Regions from separate parts of the Streptomyces sp. Xyl84 genome, predicted to be linked through region 3. Evidence: riboswitches for the same ligand, from Rfam matches in the RefSeq annotation. Region 3 holds a riboswitch; each other region holds the start of a gene.
What was found. Region 3 has a riboswitch for cobalamin ahead of nicT (Nickel transporter NicT). Riboswitches for the same ligand answer to the same signal wherever they lie in the genome.
Positions count from the first base shown of each region.

Region 1: it holds a riboswitch for cobalamin, as region 3 does, so the genes downstream of both, cobN (cobaltochelatase subunit CobN) here and nicT (Nickel transporter NicT) in region 3, are expected to answer to the same signal.
Region 2: it holds a riboswitch for cobalamin, as region 3 does, so the genes downstream of both, AC6I72_RS24555 (cobalamin biosynthesis protein) here and nicT (Nickel transporter NicT) in region 3, are expected to answer to the same signal.

Region 1 is NZ_AP029182.1:644,637-650,939, reverse strand. It holds gene AC6I72_RS02830 (precorrin-2 C(20)-methyltransferase) at 1-1,049, opposite strand, end outside; gene AC6I72_RS02825 (precorrin-8X methylmutase) at 1,046-1,717, opposite strand; gene cobG (precorrin-3B synthase) at 1,714-3,018, opposite strand; cobalamin riboswitch at 3,083-3,218, shown strand; gene cobN (cobaltochelatase subunit CobN) at 3,291-6,303, shown strand, end outside.
Region 2 is NZ_AP029182.1:5,660,636-5,666,938, reverse strand. It holds gene AC6I72_RS24570 (class II aldolase/adducin family protein) at 1-333, opposite strand, end outside; gene AC6I72_RS24565 (inorganic phosphate transporter) at 592-1,863, shown strand; gene AC6I72_RS24560 (hypothetical protein) at 1,906-2,127, shown strand; cobalamin riboswitch at 2,322-2,463, shown strand; gene AC6I72_RS24555 (cobalamin biosynthesis protein) at 2,563-3,516, shown strand; gene AC6I72_RS24550 (cobyric acid synthase) at 3,513-5,036, shown strand; gene AC6I72_RS24545 (putative cobaltochelatase) at 5,086-6,303, shown strand, end outside.
Region 3 is NZ_AP029182.1:3,547,712-3,554,014, reverse strand. It holds gene AC6I72_RS15375 (nucleoside hydrolase) at 1-56, shown strand, start outside; gene nicT (Nickel transporter NicT) at 89-1,225, opposite strand; cobalamin riboswitch at 1,256-1,439, opposite strand; gene AC6I72_RS15365 (ArsR/SmtB family transcription factor) at 1,520-1,879, shown strand; gene AC6I72_RS15360 (glycoside hydrolase family 13 protein) at 2,262-3,929, shown strand; gene AC6I72_RS15355 (TlpA family protein disulfide reductase) at 4,404-4,991, shown strand; gene AC6I72_RS15350 (NAD(P)-dependent oxidoreductase) at 5,052-5,960, shown strand; gene AC6I72_RS15345 (SCO2400 family protein) at 5,968-6,303, opposite strand, start outside.

The DNA of each region.
Region 1 (6,303 bases), 2.9 Mb from region 3:
GCCACATCGGCGTAAGCGGGCTGCGAGGCGGCCTCCAGGACGGCGGTGGCCATCGCGAAGACCCCGGGGTCGCCGCCGGACACGACGGCAACCCGGCGCCCGCGCCGGGCCAGTTGCAGGGCGAACTCCGCGCGCTCGGCCTCCACCCGGTTGTCCGAACCGTGCCGGACCTGGCCGGGGCGCTCGGGCACCCGGTCCAGGTAGGTGGTGTAGCCGACCAGGTCGTCGGCCGCGGCCAGCGCACCCCGCGTCTCGGGAGTCAGCCACTGCGGACCGGCCGGACCCGTGCCGACCACGACGACCTCGCCCCGCTCCCGCGCCGGGCGTTCGGCGTCGACGCGGCTGGGCAGCACGGCCACCGAGAAGTACGGCACCGACCCGGCGTCCACGTCCGCCAGCGCGCCGACCCGCTCTCCGGGCATCGTGGCCCGCTCGACGTACCGGGCCTCCGCCAGCCGGCCCGAAGCCTCCAGGGCGCCGCGCACCTTGGGGAACGTACGGCCCAGCTTCATGACGACCGCCGAGTCCGTCGCCGCCAGCCGTGCCGTCAGCTCCTCCTCGGGCAGGGTGCCGGGAAGGACGGTCAGCACCTCCTCGCCCTCCACGAGCGGGGCGCCCAGGCGGGCCGCGGCGGCCGACACGGAGGTGACCCCGGGGACCACCTCCGTCTCGTAGCGGTCGGCGAGCCGCTTGTGCAGGTGCATGTAGGAGCCGTAGAAGAGCGGGTCGCCCTCGGCGAGGACCGCGACGCTGCGGCCGGCGTCGAGATGCGCGGCCAGCCGCGCCGACGCCTGCTCGTAGAACTCCTCCAGAGCGCCCCGGTACCCGCCGGGGTGGTCGGTGGTCTCCGTGGTGACCGGGTAGACCAGCGCCTCCTCGACGTGGTCGGCGCGGATGTGCCGGCCCGCGATCGAGCGGGCGATGGACCGCCCGTGGCGTGCGCTGTGGTACGCGATCACGTCCGCCCCGGCGATGACCTCCACCGCCCGGAGGGTCATCAGGGACGGGTCACCGGGGCCGAGCCCCACCCCGTACAGCCGCCCGCTCATTCCGCCTCACTCGCGATCGCGTTGAGCGCGGCGGCGGCCAGGGCGCTGCCGCCCCGCCGTCCGCGCACCACCAGGTGCTCCAGCCCCGAGGGGTGAGCGGCCAGCGCGTCCTTGGACTCGGCGGCCCCCACGAACCCGACGGGCACACCGATGACGGCGGCGGGCCGGCCCGCGCCCTCCTCGATCATCTCGAGGAGACGGAACAGGGCGGTGGGCGCGTTGCCGACGGCGACCACGGAACCCTCCAGCCGGTCCCGCCACAGCTCCATGGCAGCGGCGCTGCGCGTGGTGCCCAGCTTCTGCGCCAGCCCGGGGACGGCCGGGTCGGAGAGGGTGCACAGCACCTCGTTGCCGGCGGGCAGCCGCTTGCGGGTGACACCGCTGGCCACCATCTGCACGTCGCACAGGACGGGTGCCCCGCCCCGCAGGGCCTCGCGCGCACGGGCCACCACGGCGGGCGTGTACACGAGGTCGCGGACGAGGTCGACCATCCCGCAGGCGTGGATCATCCGGACCGTCACCTGGCTGACGTCGGCGGGCAGACCCGCGAGGTCCGCCTCCGCGCGGATGGTGGCGAAGGACTGGCGGTAGATCGCGGCGCCGTCCTTCTCGTAGTCGTAGGGCGTCACGGTGTTCTTCTCGCTGCTCTCGGGGGTCGTACGGATCATGAGGTGAACGCCGCCAGGGCGGCGGCGAGTCGGGAGGGGGCGTCGAGGAGGACGGTACGGGTGTGCGGCGACGGCGAGGAGGAGGCGAGCGAGAGCCGGTAGCCGCCGCCCTCGGCCGCGACCAGGTCGACGTGGTCGGCTGCGGGCCGCCCGCAGCGGCGTTCGCAGCCGGACCAGTACACGGGCAGGCCGCCCGGGCCGAGCGCACCGAGGGCGGCGGTCGCGTCCGCCCGCACATCGGCGTGCGACTTGGCGCAGCCGGGCCGTCCGACGCAGGCGCCCACCCGCGGCCAGGCCGAACCGGGGCCGGTGACCAGTCCGGTGGCGGCGAGCGCCTCCAGTGCCGCGTGCCGCGCCGCCTCCTGCGGTACGGGGACGACGACCCCGCGCCACGGCGTCAGACGCAGTTCCCCGCCGGTGCGGGCGGCGGTCCGGGTCAGCTCCCGCCACTGCGGCGGCGTCAGCCGGCCGAGCGGGACGTGCACCGACAGGGCACGGCCGGCGGGCCCGGGCGGCGGGCCCGGGCGGTGCGCGGTCGTGCGCGGCTGCGGCGCGCACGCCAGGCCTTCGGCGGTCAGACGGCCGGCGACCAGGCGCAGCAGGGCGTCCGCGGGCAGCGGTACGTCACTCACCCGCCAGGCCCGCGTCCCCCGCTCCCGCGCCGCCGCCACGACCGTCTCGGCGGCCGCCACCATCGCCCGGGGCACGTCCCCGGCGGACAGGCCCAGCGCCTCGCCCGCCGTTCCGAGGGCGAGCTGCGCGCCCTCGCCGGGGAGGGCCCGTACCGTCACGTCGGCGCCGAGCGAGGCCACGTCGCCGCGGCCGTCGTCGAGGGCGAACAGGAACCGCCCCGACAGCGCCCGCGCGGGCTCACCGGCGCACAGCAGCGCGTCCAGGCCGGACAGCCACGGGCGCACGTCCCGCAGGCCGTTCGCGTCCAGACCGGACAGCGGGGAGGCGACGACGTTGCGCACCCGCTCGTGGCCGCGGGAGGGGAGCAGACCCGCCTCGTCCAGCAGTTCGGCCAGGGCCGGGCCGTCCTCCTCGCGCAGGGCCCGCAGTTGCACGTTGCCGCGCGAGGTCAGGTGGAGGTCGCCGTCGCCCAGGCGGCCCGCCGCCTCGGCCAGCGCCTCGGCCTGCCGCACGCTCAGCACACCGCCGGGGATCCGCACACGGGCCACCGCGCCGTCGTCCGCCGCGTGCAGCCGCAGCGTTCCCGGGCACGCGTCGTCACGGTCGCGCCCGGCCGGTGCGGGCCGGGACGGCGGGGGGAGGGCAGCCGAGGACATGGCGGCGAGCATACCTACCATCACATCGCACACATGTCCTGCCCTGCTGCGACGGCCCCTACTATGCTTCTCGGCGGATCATCCGGTCCGTCATCGCCACGACGGCGACAGGGGAGGAAGCCCGGTGCGACTCCGGCGCGGTCCCGCCACTGTGAGCCCGGTTCCCGAAGGAACCGGGTGAGTCAGGAACTCCCTTTCTCCGGCTCTCGGCCCGCCCGAGCAGCGGAGACCCCCATTCCGACACCACCCGGGGCGTGGACACCCCGAGGAAGGCAGGACGCCGTATGCCGCACCCAGCCGGAGACCAGCCGCCGTCCCCGCGGATCCTGCTCCTGTCGACCTCCGACACCGACCTGCTCAGCGCGCGGGCCGCGGGCGGTCCCGTCACGTACCGCTTCGCCAACCCGGCCCGCCTGGCCCTGGCCGACCTCCCGGCCCTCATGGCGCAGGCCGACCTCTTCGTCGTACGCCTGCTCGGCGGCGTCCGCGCCTGGCAGGACGGCCTCGACCTGCTGCTCGCCGACGGCCGCCCGGTCGTCGTCCTCACCGGCGAACAGGCGCCCGACGCCCAGCTGATGGCCGCCTCCAACGTACCCGTCGGCATCGCCGCGGAGGCCCACGCCTACCTCGCCCACGGCGGCCCCGCCAACCTGGAGCACCTCGCCCGCTTCCTCTCCGACACCGTCCTGCTCACCGGGTACGGGTTCGACGCGCCCGCGCCCGCCCCGAGCTGGGGACCGCTGCCCCGGGAGAGCACCCCGCCCGCGGACGGCCCGACCGTCGCCGTGCTCTACTACCGCGCCCACCACATGAGCGGCAACACCGCGTTCGTGCACGCGCTGTGCGACGCCGTCGAACAGGCGGGCGGGCGGCCCCTGCCCCTGTACGTCGCCTCCCTGCGCGCCCCCGAACCGGAACTGATCGAGGAACTGCGCGCCGCCGACGCCGTCGTCACCACCGTGCTGGCCGCCGGCGGCACCAGGCCCGCCACCGCCTCCGCCGGCGGCGACGACGAGTCCTGGGACGCGGGCGCGCTCGCCGCCCTGGACGTACCGGTCCTGCAGGCCCTGTGCCTGACCGGCGCACGTTCCGCCTGGGAGGAGAACGACGAGGGCGTCTCCCCGCTGGACGCGGCCGGCCAGATCGCCGTCCCCGAGTTCGACGGCCGGCTGATCACCGTCCCCTTCTCCTTCAAGGAGATCGACGCCGACGGCCTGCCCTCCTACGTCGCCGACCCCGAGCGCGCCGCCCGCGTCGCCGGGATCGCCGTACGCCACGCCCGGCTGCGTCACATCCAGCCCGCCGACAAGCGCCTCGCCCTGGTCCTGTCCGCCTACCCCACCAAGCACTCCCGCATCGGCAACGCGGTCGGCCTGGACACCCCCGCCAGCGCGGTGGCCCTCCTGCGCCGCCTGCGCGCGGACGGCTACGACCTCGGGGACGGCGACGTCCCCGGGCTGGCCTCCGGCGACGGCGACGAACTGATCCGCGCGCTCATCGAGGCCGGCGGCCACGACCAGGACTGGCTCACCGAGGAACAGCTGGCCCGCAACCCGGTGCGCATCCCGGCCGCCGACTACCGCCGCTGGTACGCCGCCCTCCCCGGGGAACTGCGCACCGCCGTGGAGGAGCACTGGGGCCCGGCACCCGGCGAGATGTTCGTCGACCGCAGCCGCAACCCGGAGGGCGACATCGTCCTCGCGGCCCTGCGCTTCGGCAACGTGCTCATCCTCATCCAGCCGCCGCGCGGCTTCGGCGAGAACCCCGTCGCCATCTACCACGACCCGGACCTGCCGCCCTCGCACCACTACCTCGCCGCCTACCGCTGGATCGCCGCCGCCCGGGACGAGGGCGGCTTCGGCGCCGACGCGATGATCCACCTCGGCAAGCACGGCAACCTGGAGTGGCTGCCCGGCAAGAACGCCGGACTGTCGGCGTCCTGCGGACCCGACGCGGCCCTCGGCGACCTCCCGCTCATCTACCCCTTCCTGGTCAACGACCCCGGCGAGGGCACCCAGGCCAAGCGCCGCGCCCACGCCACCCTCGTCGACCACCTGGTCCCGCCGATGGCCCGCGCCGACTCCTACGGCGACATCGCCCGCCTGGAACAACTCCTCGACGAACACGCCCAGATCGCCGCCATGGACCCGGCCAAGCTCCCGGCGATCCGCGCCCAGATCTGGACTCTCATCCAGGCCGCCCGGCTCGACCACGACCTCGGCCTCGAGGACCGCCCGGACGACGACGGCTTCGACGACTTCCTGCTGCACGTCGACGGCTGGCTCTGCGAGGTCAAGGACGCCCAGATCCGCGACGGCCTGCATGTGCTGGGCGCGGCCCCGCAGGGCCCCCAGCGGGTCGACCTCGTCCTCGCCGTGCTGCGCGCCCGGCAGATCTGGGGCGGCACGACCAGCCTGCCCGGGCTGCGCGAGGCCCTGGGCCTGGACGAGTCCGCCCCCACCCGGACGGCCGCGGACGCGGCGGAGGAACAGGCCCGCGCCCTGGTCCAGGCGATGGAGGACGCCGGCTGGGACCCCTCAGCCGTCCCCGCCTCCCACGGCGAACAGGTCAGGGCCGTCCTGGAGTTCGCCGCCCGCGAGGTCGTGCCCCGCCTCGCCGGGACCACCGCCGAGATCGACCACGTCCTGCACGCGCTGGCCGGCGGCTCCGTCCCGGCGGGCCCCTCCGGGTCCCCGCTGCGCGGCCTGGTCAACGTCCTGCCGACCGGCCGCAACTTCTACTCCGTCGACCCGAGGGCCATCCCCTCCCGCCTCGCCTGGGAGACCGGCCAGGCCCTCGCCGACTCCCTCCTGGAGCGCTACCGCACCGACAACGGCGAGTGGCCCGCCTCGGTCGGCCTGTCCCTGTGGGGCACCAGCGCGATGCGCACCGCGGGCGACGACGTGGCCGAGGCGCTGGCCCTGCTGGGCGTCCGGCCGGTCTGGGACGAGGCCTCCCGCCGCGTCACCGGCCTGGAACCCGTCCCCGCCGAGGAGCTGGGCCGTCCCCGCATCGACGTCACCCTGCGCATCTCGGGCTTCTTCCGCGACGCCTTCCCGCACACCGTCGCTCTCCTCGACGACGCCGTACGGCTGGCCGCGAGCCTGGACGAACCGGACGCGGCCAACCACGTCCGGGCGCACGTCCGGGCCGACCTGGCGGCCCACGGCGACGAACGCCGCGCCACCACCCGCATCTTCGGCTCCCGGCCCGGCACCTACGGAGCCGGCCTGCTCCAGCTCATCGACTCGCGCGACTGGCGCACGGACGCCGACCTGGCCGAGGTCTACACGGTAT
Region 2 (6,303 bases), 2.1 Mb from region 3:
GTGCATGGGCAGCTCGCTGGTGGGGACCAGGGTGCCGAGCACCTGCCGGCCGTCGAGGCCGACGCCGGTGACGTCCCGCGGTGTGAGCCGGTCGTACGGGACGCCCGAGGGGGTGACCAGGACGGTGTCCCCGACCCGGACGGACACGTTGCCGGAGGTGCCGACGACGAGTCCGTCGGTGACGGTACGGCGGGCGGTGGTCACCAGTTCGCGCCACGCGCGGGCCTCCTCGTCCCGCACCTCCCGCACCCCACGCGCAGCCGGCCCCTCCGGCCCCGCCGGCTCCTGCCGTGCGCCGCTCGCGCGCTCCGCGTCCTGCTGCTGTTCGGCCATGCGGTGATCCTGCCAGCCTCCCGCGGTCCCCGGGCCGGACACCCGGCACCCGGCACCCGGGAAGAGAGAAGGCAGAGGGGAGGGTCGGCCCCGGCGAAGGGGCGAAGACGGAGAAGGGCGGAAGACCCAGGACGCGGATGACACAGGAAGCGGAAGACACAGAATCGGACACCACTGCGACCGCCCCAGTTCATCTTCCGTTCACCCGGGTTACCTACGTTCGACGAGCCAATGACGCTCGAACGATTGCCTGGGTAAATGGAAAGCTTCTCGCTGATCCTCGCGATTGTGGTCGTTACCGCACTCGCGTTCGATTTCACGAACGGTTTCCACGACACCGCCAACGCGATGGCCACCACCATCTCCACCGGCGCACTCAAGCCCAAGGTCGCGGTGGCCATGTCCGCCGTGCTCAACCTGGTGGGCGCGTTCCTCTCCGTCGAGGTCGCCAACACGATCTCCAAGGGTCTCGTCGACGAGACCGGCATCCGTCCCGAGGTCATCTTCGCCGCCCTGGTCGGCGCGATCCTCTGGAACCTGCTGACCTGGCTGGTCGGGCTCCCGTCCAGCTCCTCCCACGCCCTCCTGGGCGGTCTGATCGGCGCCACCATCGCCTCGGCCGGCGTCGGCGCCGTGCACGGCGACGTCCTGGTCACCAAGGTCATGCTCCCGGCGGTCGCCGCGCCGGTCGTCGCGGGCGTCGCCGCGGTCGCCGCGACCCGGCTGTCGTACACGATCGGCCGGAAGACGGACGGCAAGGCGGCGGAGAAGGGCCACCGGGTCGGGCAGATCGCCTCGGCGGGCCTGGTCTCGCTGGCGCACGGCACCAACGACGCGCAGAAGACGATGGGCATCATCACCCTCGCCCTGATCGCCGGCGGCGCCGTCGCACCGGGCTCCAACCCTCCCACCTGGGTCATCCTCTCCGCCGGTCTCGCCATCGCGCTCGGCACCTACATCGGCGGCTGGCGCATCATCCGCACCATGGGCACGGGCCTGACCGACCTCCAGCCGCAGCAGGGCTTCGCCGCCCAGACCAGCGCGGCCGCGGCCATCCTGGCCTCCTCCCACCTGGGCTTCTCGCTCTCCACCACCCACGTCGTCTCGGGTTCGGTGATGGGCGCGGGTCTGGGCCGCAAGGGCGGCACGGTCCGCTGGTCCACGGCGGGCCGGATGGCCGTCGCCTGGGTGCTCACGCTGCCGGCCGCCGCGGTGGTCGGCGCGGGCGCGGAGGCCGTCACCGGTCTCGGCGACTGGGGCACCGCGCTGGTCGCCGTGTTCCTGGTGGCCGCGAGCGCCGCGATCTGGAAGATCTCCCGCCGCCAGGTCGTCGACCACACGAACGTCAACGGGGCCGACGCCGAGGAGCCGGCCGGTGTGGTGACCCAGGCCATCGCCGCCGTGGCCCCGCCGCCGGCGGCCCCGGTGGCCGACGGCCTCACGGCCACCATCCCGGCCCCGGCGTCCGCGCTCGGGACGGCACCTGCCGCGAGCCCGGCCGCGGCGACCCCGCCCGCCGCGGCGGTCTGACGCCCCCGCCCGTCCCCCGGCAATCGAGAAAGCAGCATCGAGATGAAGATCGACTGGGCAGCCATCGGCTCCGTCTTCGGCGTCAGCCTCGTGGTCACCGTCGGCCTCGTGGCCCTGTTCACCCTGGGCATCGCGGGCCTGTCCCGCCGGGAGGCCGCGTCGACCCGCGGCGAGTCGGCCCTCGCCGCGACCGCCGGTGCCTACGCGTGCTTCGCGCTGTGCGCGGCAGCCGTCGCCTACGGAATCTCCCTGATCCTGGGCTGAGGCACAGGGACGCGCCCCTGCCCCGTCGGGGGCCGCGTCCCGCGACTTCGGCATCGACCCCCGTGAGCCCTTCCGTGGCGCTCACGGGGGTTCTTGCCGCGCCGGCCCGCCTCCGGCGCCCCTGCGGCAGCCTCGCGTCAGGGATATGAGCCTCGGCACACCGGCGCGGTGCAGGTCAACGGCAAGTTGACGGGTGTTCCGGGACCGTGGTGGACTTCCTGGGCCATGTACGGCGGCAGCAGAGGAAGCCGGTGCGAATCCGGCGCGGTCCCGCCACTGTCACCGGGGAGGACGATCCCCGGGAGCCAGGAACTCTCTCCGCCGGTCTCGTCGAACCAGGGCGCGGACACCCTGAGTGAGGACCTATCGCCATGCGCGGCTGCCGACCGAGGCCCACCACCGACCGCCCGACCGACCCCGCGGCCGGCTGAACCCATGGGTGCCGATCGCGTCTTCGCGTACGGCGCCGCCGCCGGCCTCCTCGGTGACCTGCTCCTCGGCGATCCGCGCCGCGGACATCCGGTCGCCGTGTTCGGGCGGGCCGCGGGCGCCGTGGAGCGGGTGCTGTGGCGGGACCACCGCGGGTGGGGCGCGCTGCACACCGTCGTGTGCGCCGGTGGCGCCGCCGCGCTGGGTGCCGTCGCCGCCCGCGCCGTCCGCCACTCCCCCGCCGGCTCGGTCCTGTTGACCGGCGCCGCCACCTGGGCCGTGGTCGGCGGCACCTCGCTCGCCCGCGAGGCGGGCGCCATCGGGCGGGCGCTGGAGGCGGGCGACGTCGAGGCGGCCCGGGCGCTCCTGCCGCACCTGTGCGGACGCGATCCGCAAGCCCTGGACGCCGACGGGATCGCCCGCGCCGTCGTCGAGTCGGTCGCCGAGAACACCTCCGACGCGGTGGTGGGCGCGCTCGCCTGGGGTGCCCTGGCGGGCGTGCCGGGCCTGATCGGCTTCCGGGCCGTCAACACCCTGGACGCCATGGTCGGGCACAAGTCGCCCCGCTACCGGCGCTACGGCTGGGCGTCCGCCCGGCTCGACGACCTGGCGGGCTGGCCGGGGGCCCGGCTGACGGCCGTACTGGCCACCGTGGCGGGCGGCGATCCGCGCGGGGCCGTACGGGCCTGGCGCGCCGACGCCGGACGGCACCCGAGTCCCAACGCCGGGCCGGTGGAGGCCTCGTTCGCGGGGGCGCTCGGGGTGCGGCTGGGCGGCACACTGTCGTACGGGGGGCGGGTGGAGCACCGGCCGGTGCTCAATGACCGGGGGCGCGCCGTCCAGGCGGGGGACATCGACCGGGCCGTACGGCTCTCACGGCGCGTGAGCTGGCTCGCGCTCGGCACCTGCGCCGCCGCGAAGCTGCTGTGCGACCGTCTGACGAAGGGACGTGCGTCATGAGCGGCGCTCGACGCGGCGGCGGTCTGCTCGTCGCCGGAACCACCTCCGACGCCGGGAAGAGCGTCGTCACCGCCGGGATCTGCCGGTGGCTGGTGCGGCGCGGCGTCAAGGTCGCGCCGTTCAAGGCGCAGAACATGTCCCTCAACTCGTTCGTCACCCGTGAGGGCGCCGAGATCGGGCGGGCGCAGGCCATGCAGGCGCAGGCCTGCCGGATCGAGCCGACCGCGCTGATGAACCCGGTGCTGCTCAAGCCGGGCGGTGAGCAGAGCAGCCAGATCGTGCTGCTGGGCAGGCCGGTGGGCGAGATGAGCGCCCGCGGCTACCACGGCGGACGCCAGCGGCAGTTGCTCGGTACGGTGCTGGACTGCCTGACCGAACTGCGGAGCACGTACGACGCGGTGATCTGCGAGGGGGCGGGCAGCCCGGCCGAGATCAACCTGCGCCGCACCGACATCGTCAACATGGGGATCGCGCGCGGCGCGGGGCTGCCGGTGGTCGTCGTCGGCGACATCGACCGCGGCGGTGTCTTCGCCTCCTTCTTCGGCACCGTGGCCCTGCTCTCCCCCGAGGACCAGGAACTGGTCGCCGGGTTCCTCGTCAACAAGTTCCGCGGCGACGTCTCCCTGCTGGAACCCGGCATCGACATGCTGCACGGGCTCACGGGCCGGCGCACCTACGGCGTGCTGTCCTTCCGGCACGGGCTGGGCATCGACGAGGAGGACGGCCTGCGAGTGTCCCTGCGGGGCGCCGTGCGGGAGTCCGCCGTCGCGCCGCCGGTCGGTGAGGACGTGCTCCGGGTCGCCGTCTGCGCGGTGCCCCTGATGTCCAACTTCACCGACGTGGACGCGCTGGCCGCCGAACCCGGCGTCGTCGTGCGGTTCGTGGACCGGCCCGAGGAACTGGCCGACGCCGACCTGGTGGTGGTGCCCGGCACCCGGGGCACGGTGCGGGCGCTGGACTGGCTGCGCGAGCGCGGCCTCGCCGGCGCGCTGGCGCGCAGGGCGGCCGAGGGACGGCCGGTGCTCGGGATCTGCGGCGGCTTCCAGCTGCTCGGCGAGCACATCGAGGACGAGGTGGAGAGCCGCCGCGGGGACGTGGACGGGCTGGGGCTGCTGCCGGTGCGGGTCCGCTTCGCCGCCGGCAAGACCCTCGCCCGGCCCGTGGGCGAGGCCCTGGGCGAGCGGGTCGAGGGGTACGAGATCCACCACGGGGTCGCCGAGGTCACCGGCGGTGAGGCGTTCCTGGACGGCTGCCGGGTCGGGTCCGTCTGGGGCACGCACTGGCACGGCTCGCTGGAGTCGGACGGTTTCCGGCGGGCCTTCCTGCGCGAGGTGGCCTCGGCCGCGGGCCGCCGTTTCGTGCCCGCGCCCGGCACGTCGTTCGCCGCGCTGCGCGAGGAGCAGCTCGACCGGCTCGGCGACCTGATCGAAGAACACGCGGACACGGACGCGTTGTGGCGGCTCATCGAGTCGGGCGCGCCGCAGGGCCTGCCGTTCGTCCCGCCGGGGGCGCCCGCGTGAACACCGCCGCACATCTGGAGGTCGAGGGCGACTTGGAGGGCGAGGAGAAGTGAGTACCCCGTTTCCGTTCACAGCCGTCGTGGGTCAGGACGACCTGCGGCTGGCGCTGCTGCTGAACGCCGTCTCCCCGGCGGTCGGCGGGGTGCTGGTACGCGGTGAGAAGGGCACCGCGAAGTCCACGGCGGTGCGGGCCCTGTCGGCGCTGCTGCCCGCGGTGGACGTCGTCGCCGGGTGCCGTTTCTCGTGCGACCCTGACTCCCCCGACCCCGCCTGCCCGGACGGGCCGCACGAGCCGGGGGCGTTCGAGACCCGGCCGGCGCGGATGGTCGAACTGCCCGTCGGGGCCTCGGAGGACCGGCTGGTCGGTGCGCTGGACATCGAGCGGGCGCTGGCGGAGGGCGTGAAGGCGTTCGAGCCGGGCCTGCTCGCCGACGCCCACCGGGGCATCCTCTACGTCGACGAGGTCAACCTGCTCCACGACCACCTCGTCGACCTGTTGCTGGACGCCGCGGCCATGGGTGCCTCCTACGTCGAGCGCGAGGGCGTCTCCGTACGGCACGCAGCGCGGTTCCTGCTGGTGGGAACGATGAACCCCGAGGAGGGGGAGCTGCGCCCGCAGCTGCTCGACCGGTTCGGGCTGACCGTCGAGGTGGCCGCCTCGCGGGAGCCGGACCAGCGGGTGGAGGTGGTGCGCAGGCGGCTGGCGTACGACGACGATCCGGCCGCCTTCGCCGCGCGCTGGGCCGACGAGGAGGCCGCTGTACGGGCCCGGATCGCGGCCGCGCGGGAACTGCTGCCGCGGGTGCGGCTCGGGGACGGGGCGCTGCGGCAGATCGCGGCGACCTGCGCCGCCTTCGAGGTGGACGGCATGCGGGCCGACATCGTGATGGCGCGGACGGCGACCGCGCTGGCCGCGTGGGCCGGGCGCACCGACGTGCTCGCCGAGGACGTGCGGCAGGCGGCGCTGCTCGCGCTGCCGCACCGGCGGCGGCGCAATCCGTTCGACGCGCCGGGCCTGGACGAGGACAGACTCGACGAGACGCTGGAGCAGTTCGGCGGCGAGCCCGAGGACGACGACGATCCCGGCCCCGGCCCGGACGGGCCGGACGGTGGCGGCGGGGGCGGCGGACAGCCCGGCCCCGACCACGACGGCGGCGCCCCGCAGGGCGACGACGGGAGCGCGCAAAGCGACGACGCGCAGGCCGGGGAGGATGGGGCCGTGCCGCCCGGGGAGGGTGAGAGCGCGGGCCGGCCGCGGCCGGCCGGG
Region 3 (6,303 bases):
AGCGGTACGTGAAGCTGTACCTGGCCACCGTCGAAGCGGGCGGCGCGGGGGCCTAGGCCCTGTCGTCCGGTCCCTCGCCCGGGCGGGCCTAGTCGATCTCCGCGGTCCCGACCCGTACCGCCCAGCGCTGTTCGACGCGGGCCACCTTCCAGTACGCCAGCGCCGCCGCCCACACCACCACGAACAGGCCGACGATGACGTACCCCACGTGGTCGAGGTCGAGTCCGGCGATCCAGCCGGTGACCGTGTCGCTCAGGTCGAGCTTGTCGTGCAGGACGCCGACCAGCTCGATCGTGCCGATGAAGAAGGCGACCGCGATGGACAGGCCGGTGATGGTCAGGTTGTAGAACACCTTGCGGACGGGGTTCGAGAACGCCCACTGGTAGGCGAAGTTCATGAACGTGCCGTCCAGGGTGTCGAACAGGCTCATGCCGGCCGCGAACAGCAGCGGCAGGCAGAGGATCGCGTACCAGGGCAGCCCGGCCGCCGCGCCCGAACCGGCCATCACCATCAGCGTGACCTCGGTGGCGGTGTCGAAGCCGAGACCGAAGAGGAAGCCGAGCGGGTACATCTGGCCGGGCCGGGACACCGACTTGGTGAGGCGGCCCAGGATCCGGTTCATGAACCCCCGGGAATCCAGGTGGGCCTCCAGCTCCCGCTCGTCGTACGTGCCCGCGCGCATCGCCCGGAAGACCTTGAGGATGCCGACGAGGGCGACCAGGTTGAGGGCGGCGATGAGGTAGAGGAAGGAGCCCGAGACGGTGGTGCCGACGATGCCGAGCGTCTGGTGCGTACGGGAGTCGTCGTTCATCAGCGTGCCGGCGAGCTGGGCGCCGCCCGCCACCAGCGCGGCCATGGCCACCACCACGCTGGAATGGCCCAGCGCGAACCAGAAGCCCACCGACACCGGCCGCTTGCCGTCGGCCATCAGCTTGCGGGTGGTGTTGTCGATGGCGGCGATGTGGTCGGCGTCGAAGGCGTGCCGCATGCCGAGGGTGTAGGCGGTGACGCCGAGGCCGATGCCGAAGGCCTTGGTGCCGACCTGGTAGTGCTCGGGGACGACGAGCAGGAACAGGATCCCGAAGGCGACGACGTGCAGGGCGGCTATCACCGCCAGCAGGCCCGCGGTCTTGAGGGTGTCCTCACGGCGCCAGCGGAAGGACGTCCGGGGGGCCGCCCCCTCGGGGGCGGACGTCGGCGTCGGGACAGGCTCGGGCAGGGTCATCCGGTATCACGCTCCAGCACCTCGTGGATCACTTCGTGAGCTGCCGTGGCCGGTCTCCTGGCTTAGGGGTCGTGCGCCCGCCCTCCCTGCCTTCCCGGTCGTGCGACCAGTGGCCCGGCGGATGCCGGACGGAAGGGGAACTCCCCGATCACAGTGGCGAGGGCCGCGTCGGCTTCGCACCGACTTCCCGAGCACCACGGCCCGCCCACGGTAGAGGGACGGACCGTCGCCTGCATAGCTGCATACCTGCGCAGGTGCCGAAGATCACCCGCGGGTGCCTGCGAGGATGGGGGCATGCATCTCGTCCCTGCCGACCGCGCGGAGCGTCGCACCATCGACGGCCACCGGGTGTGCGACGCCATCGCGGCGATCGGGGAGCCCGGTCGCGTCCGCGCGTGGGCGGAGCGCTTCTCGCTGCTGGCCGACCCCAAGCGGCTCGCCCTGCTGCTGGCCCTGCACCGCACCGGCCCGCTGGCCGTCTCCGACCTCGCCGTCGCCACCGGTATGAAGGACCCGGCGGTCTCCCAGGCCCTGCGGCTGCTGCGCGCGGCGGGCACGGTGGAGGGCGAGAAGGAGGGCCGCGTGGTGCGCTACCGGCTGGTGGACGAGGACGTACGGGACCTGCTGGAGCACTGCGCGGCGGACACGGACTGACACCGCGGCGCCCGGCCCGGCGGCCGGGTGGGCGCCGGGTCCGGGCCACGGCGGCCCCGCCCGCTGCCACGGCGCTCCCGCCCGCTGCCACGGACGCCCCGCCCGGTGCCACGGCGCTCCCGCCCGGTGCGGCGCCCGTCCGGTGGGGCCCCTGGTGCCGCACCCGTCCGGTGCCGCGGCGCCCCCGTCCGGCGTGCGCGTCCGTGCCGCGTCCGCACTCGTCCGGCGACCGCCCCCGCCCGCTCGCCGTGGTCACCCGCCCCGCCGCCGCCCCACCCCCGTCCGGTCGTCCCCCTGTGCGCCGGTACGGCACGGCGTGTTGGCTTTTCCGGTGATCTGGACAGATTCTCTGTGTCGCTCCGACGCACACAGAGGAGACCGCGTGACCGACCGCACCGACGACGCGCCGCCCGACCTGTCCTCCCGGAGTCCCGACTGGTGGCGGCAGGCCGTCGTCTACCAGGTCTACCCCCGCAGCTTCGCCGACGCCGACGGCGACGGACTCGGCGACCTCCGGGGCATCACCCAGCGGCTGACGCACCTCGCCGCCCTCGGCGTGGACGCCGTGTGGCTCAGCCCGTTCTACCCCTCCGAACTGGCCGACGGCGGCTACGACGTCACCGACCACCGGGACGTCGACCCCCGCCTGGGCACCCTCGACGACTTCGACGCGCTGGTCACCGAGGCGCACCGCCTGGGCCTGAAGGTGATCGCCGACATCGTCCCCAACCACAGCTCGCACCGGCACCGCTGGTTCCAGGAGGCGCTGCGGGCCGGGCCGGGCTCGGCCGCCCGCGACCGGTACGTCTTCCGGGACGGGCGCGGCGCCCACGGCGAACTGCCGCCCACCGACTGGCAGTCCGTCTTCGGCGGCAGCGCCTGGCAGCGGGTGCCCGACGGACAGTGGTACCTGCACCTGTTCGCGCCCGAGCAGCCCGACTTCAACTGGGCCCACGAGGAGGTCCGCGCCGACTTCCGCACCACCCTGCGCTTCTGGTCCGACCGGGGCGTGGACGGCTTCCGCGTCGACGTGGCGCACGCCCTGGTCAAGGACCTCGACGAGCCGCTGCGCGACGTCGGGAACCTCGGTGCCACCGGCGAGGACGCGCTGCCGCACGTCGAGCCGGGCAGCCACCCGTACTGGGACCGCGACGAGGTCCACGAGATCTACCGTGACTGGCGCAAGATCTTCGACGCCTACACACCGCCCCGCACGGCCGTCGCCGAGGCCTGGGTGCCCGACGCGCGGCGCGCCCTGTACGCCCGCCCGGACGAACTGGGCCAGGCCTTCAACTTCGAGTACCTGCAGACCGGCTGGGACGCGGACGCGCTGCGCCGGACCATCGCCGCCTCCCTGGACACCGCCCGGGCCGCCGGAGCGTCGGCCACCTGGGTGCTGTCCAACCACGACGTGGTCCGCCACGCCTCCCGGCTGATGCTGCCGCCGGGCACGGACGAGAACGCCTGGCTGCTGTCCGGCGGCCGCGCGCCCGCCCTCGATGCGGAGGCCGGACTGCGCCGGGCCCGCGCGGCGACCCTGCTGATGCTGGCGCTGCCCGGTTCGGCCTACCTCTACCAAGGCGAGGAACTGGGCCTGCCCGAGGTGGCCGACCTGCCCACCGAGGTGCTCCAGGACCCGGTCTGGGAGCAGACCGGCCACGTCCGCAAGGGCAGGGACGGCTGCCGGGTTCCGCTGCCGTGGACGACGACCGGACCGTCGTACGGCTTCGGTCCGGCCGGGGCCTGGCTGCCGCAGCCCGCGCACTTCGCGGGGTACGCCGTCCAGGCGCAGGACGGCGTGGCGGGCTCGACGCTGGAGCTGTACCGCACGGCCCTGCGGCTGCGCCGCAAACTGCTCGCGGGCGAGTCGCTGACCTGGGCGGAGGACACCCCGGCGGGTGTGCTGGCGTTCGCCCGCCGCGACGGCTGGCGGTGTGTCACCAACCTGTCGGACAGCGAGGTCGCGCTGCCGCCCGGTGAGGTGCTGCTGAGCAGCGCGCCGCTGAGCGGGCGCCGGCTCGCCCCGGACACCACCGTGTGGCTCGCCTAGGCCCCGGACACCACCGTGTGGCTCGCCTAGGCCCCGGACACCACCGTGTGGCTCGCCTAGGCCCCGGACACCACCGTGTGGCTCGCCTAGGCCCCGGACACCACCGTGTGGCTCGCCTAGACCCCGGACACCACCGTGTGGCTCGCCCAGGCCCCGGGCCACGCACCGCCCGCGCCGGCCGTTCTCCGCGCCGGCCCGCTCGTGCCTGGCCGGCTTCCGCCCGGCCCGTCCGTGCCCGGCCCGCTCAGCCCGCCGTGGGGCCGGGCCCGGGCGCCGGTGTGCCGCCGGGGGCCGAGGGGCGTGGGGTGGCGTCCGGCGGCGGGCAGGGTGATGCCGGACGCCGGGGCGCCCCGGCGCAGTTCGCGTCCAGCGCGGAACGGCGGCCGAAGCGGCCCCCGGCTCCGGGCCGCCGGCTGCGGCGAGGACAATGATCACCACGGGGCCCGGGGTGCGGCGGACGAGGGGGAGACGACGATGCCCGAGCGGCGTAGGTGCGCAGCGGTGATCGCGGCCTGTGCGGTGCTCGCGGGCTGCTCGTCCGCCGGACAGGACGGCGCGAGCGGCCCGCGGGACGTGCTCACCCGGACCCTGCCGGCCGGTGACCGCCCCGCCGTGCCCGACCTCACCGGGACCTCCCTGGAGGGCCGGGAGATCCACCTGTCCGACTACCGGGGCAAGGTCGTCCTGCTCAACGTCTGGGCCCACTTCTGCGGCCCCTGCCGGGCGGAGGCCCCGGAACTGGACAGGATCCAGCGCAAGTGGTCCGCCCGCGGGGTGCAGGTGCTCGGGATCGCCGACGACAGCAGCCGCACCGCGGCGCTCCGGTTCCAGCAGGAGCACCACCTGAGCTACCCGTCCCTGCACGATCCGGCGGGCAAGCAGGTCCTCCGGCTGCCGCACGGCCTCGTGAGCACCCAGACGATCCCCTTCACCGTGGTCGTCGACCCGGAGGGCAGGGCCGCGGCCGTCCGGATCGGCACGACGTCCGAGGCGCGGATGGCGAAGATCCTCACGCCGCTGCTGCCGGGCACGGCGAAGGCCGCGGGCAGGCCGGAACACTGAACCGGGCGGACAATGACCGGGTGCACGGGATCCGTTCACAGGCCTCGCGAAGGGAACGACATGGCTGACCTGACCACCGGGACCCGGACCGTCGGTGTGCTGGGCACCGGCATCATGGGCGCCGCGATGGCCCGCAACCTCCTGCGTGCCGGACACACCGTCCGGGTCTGGAACCGCACCCCCGCCAAGGCCGAGCCGCTGGCCGCCGACGGCGCACAGGTCGCCGGCTCCGCCGCCGACGCGGTCCGTGACGCCGACGTGATCCTGACGATGCTGTACGACGGCGGCACGGTGCTGGAGGTGATGCGCGAGGCCGCGCCGGCGGCCCGCGCGGGCGCCGTCTGGGTGCAGTCGACCACCGCCGCGGTGGAGTCGGCCGGCGAACTCGCGGACCTCGCCCGCCGGTACGGCCTGCTCTTCTACGACGCCCCCGTGCTCGGCACCAGGCAGCCCGCCGAGGCGGGGCAGCTCACCGTGCTGGCCGCCGGGCCCGCCGAGGGCCGCGAGGCGGTGGCGCCCGTGTTCGACGCGGTCGGCGCGCGCACGGTGTGGACCGGCGAGGACGGCGCGGCGGCCGGTGCGACCCGGCTGAAACTGGTGGCCAACAGCTGGGTCGTCGCGGTCACCGCGGCCACCGGCGAGACGCTGGCGCTGGCCAAGGGGCTCGGCGTGGACCCGGCGGGTTTCTTCGACCTGATCTCCGGTGGCCCGCTCGACATGGGCTACCTGCACGCCAAGGCCGGGCTCATCCTCGACGGCGGGCTGCTGCCGCCGAGTTTCGCCGTGAGCACCGCGGAGAAGGACGCCCGTCTGATCGTCGAGGCCGGTGAGCGGCACGGTGTGCGTCTCGACGTGGCCGCCGCGAGCGCGGAGCGCTTCGCCCGCGCCGCCGCCCAGGGGCACGGCGGCGAGGACATGGCCGCGGCCTACTTCGCCAGCTTCGACGAGCCGGGGCCCGCCGCCGGCTGACCGGGCGTCAGCCCAGGCAGAGGACCAGCAGGCAGAGCTGCGGGGACGACGGGGAGGACGGGGTCGCCGGGTCCGTGGCGGCGGGGCCGGCCGGCGCGGTGCCGGAGGAGGAGCCGCCCGTTGCGCCGGAACCGGACGAGGGGTGCTGCGCCGTCGTGCCCGAGGAGCCGGCCGGGGCCGTACCGCCGGTGCCCGAAGCGGAGGACGATCCGGAGGAGCCGGAGCCGGAGCCGGAGCCGGAACCCGAGCCCGAGGAGTGGCCGGGGGCCGTGGACCCGGACGTGCCCGCGTGGTGGTCCTGGCCGGCCGCCGGGTGCGTGGAGTCCGGCCCGGCCGGGTCCAC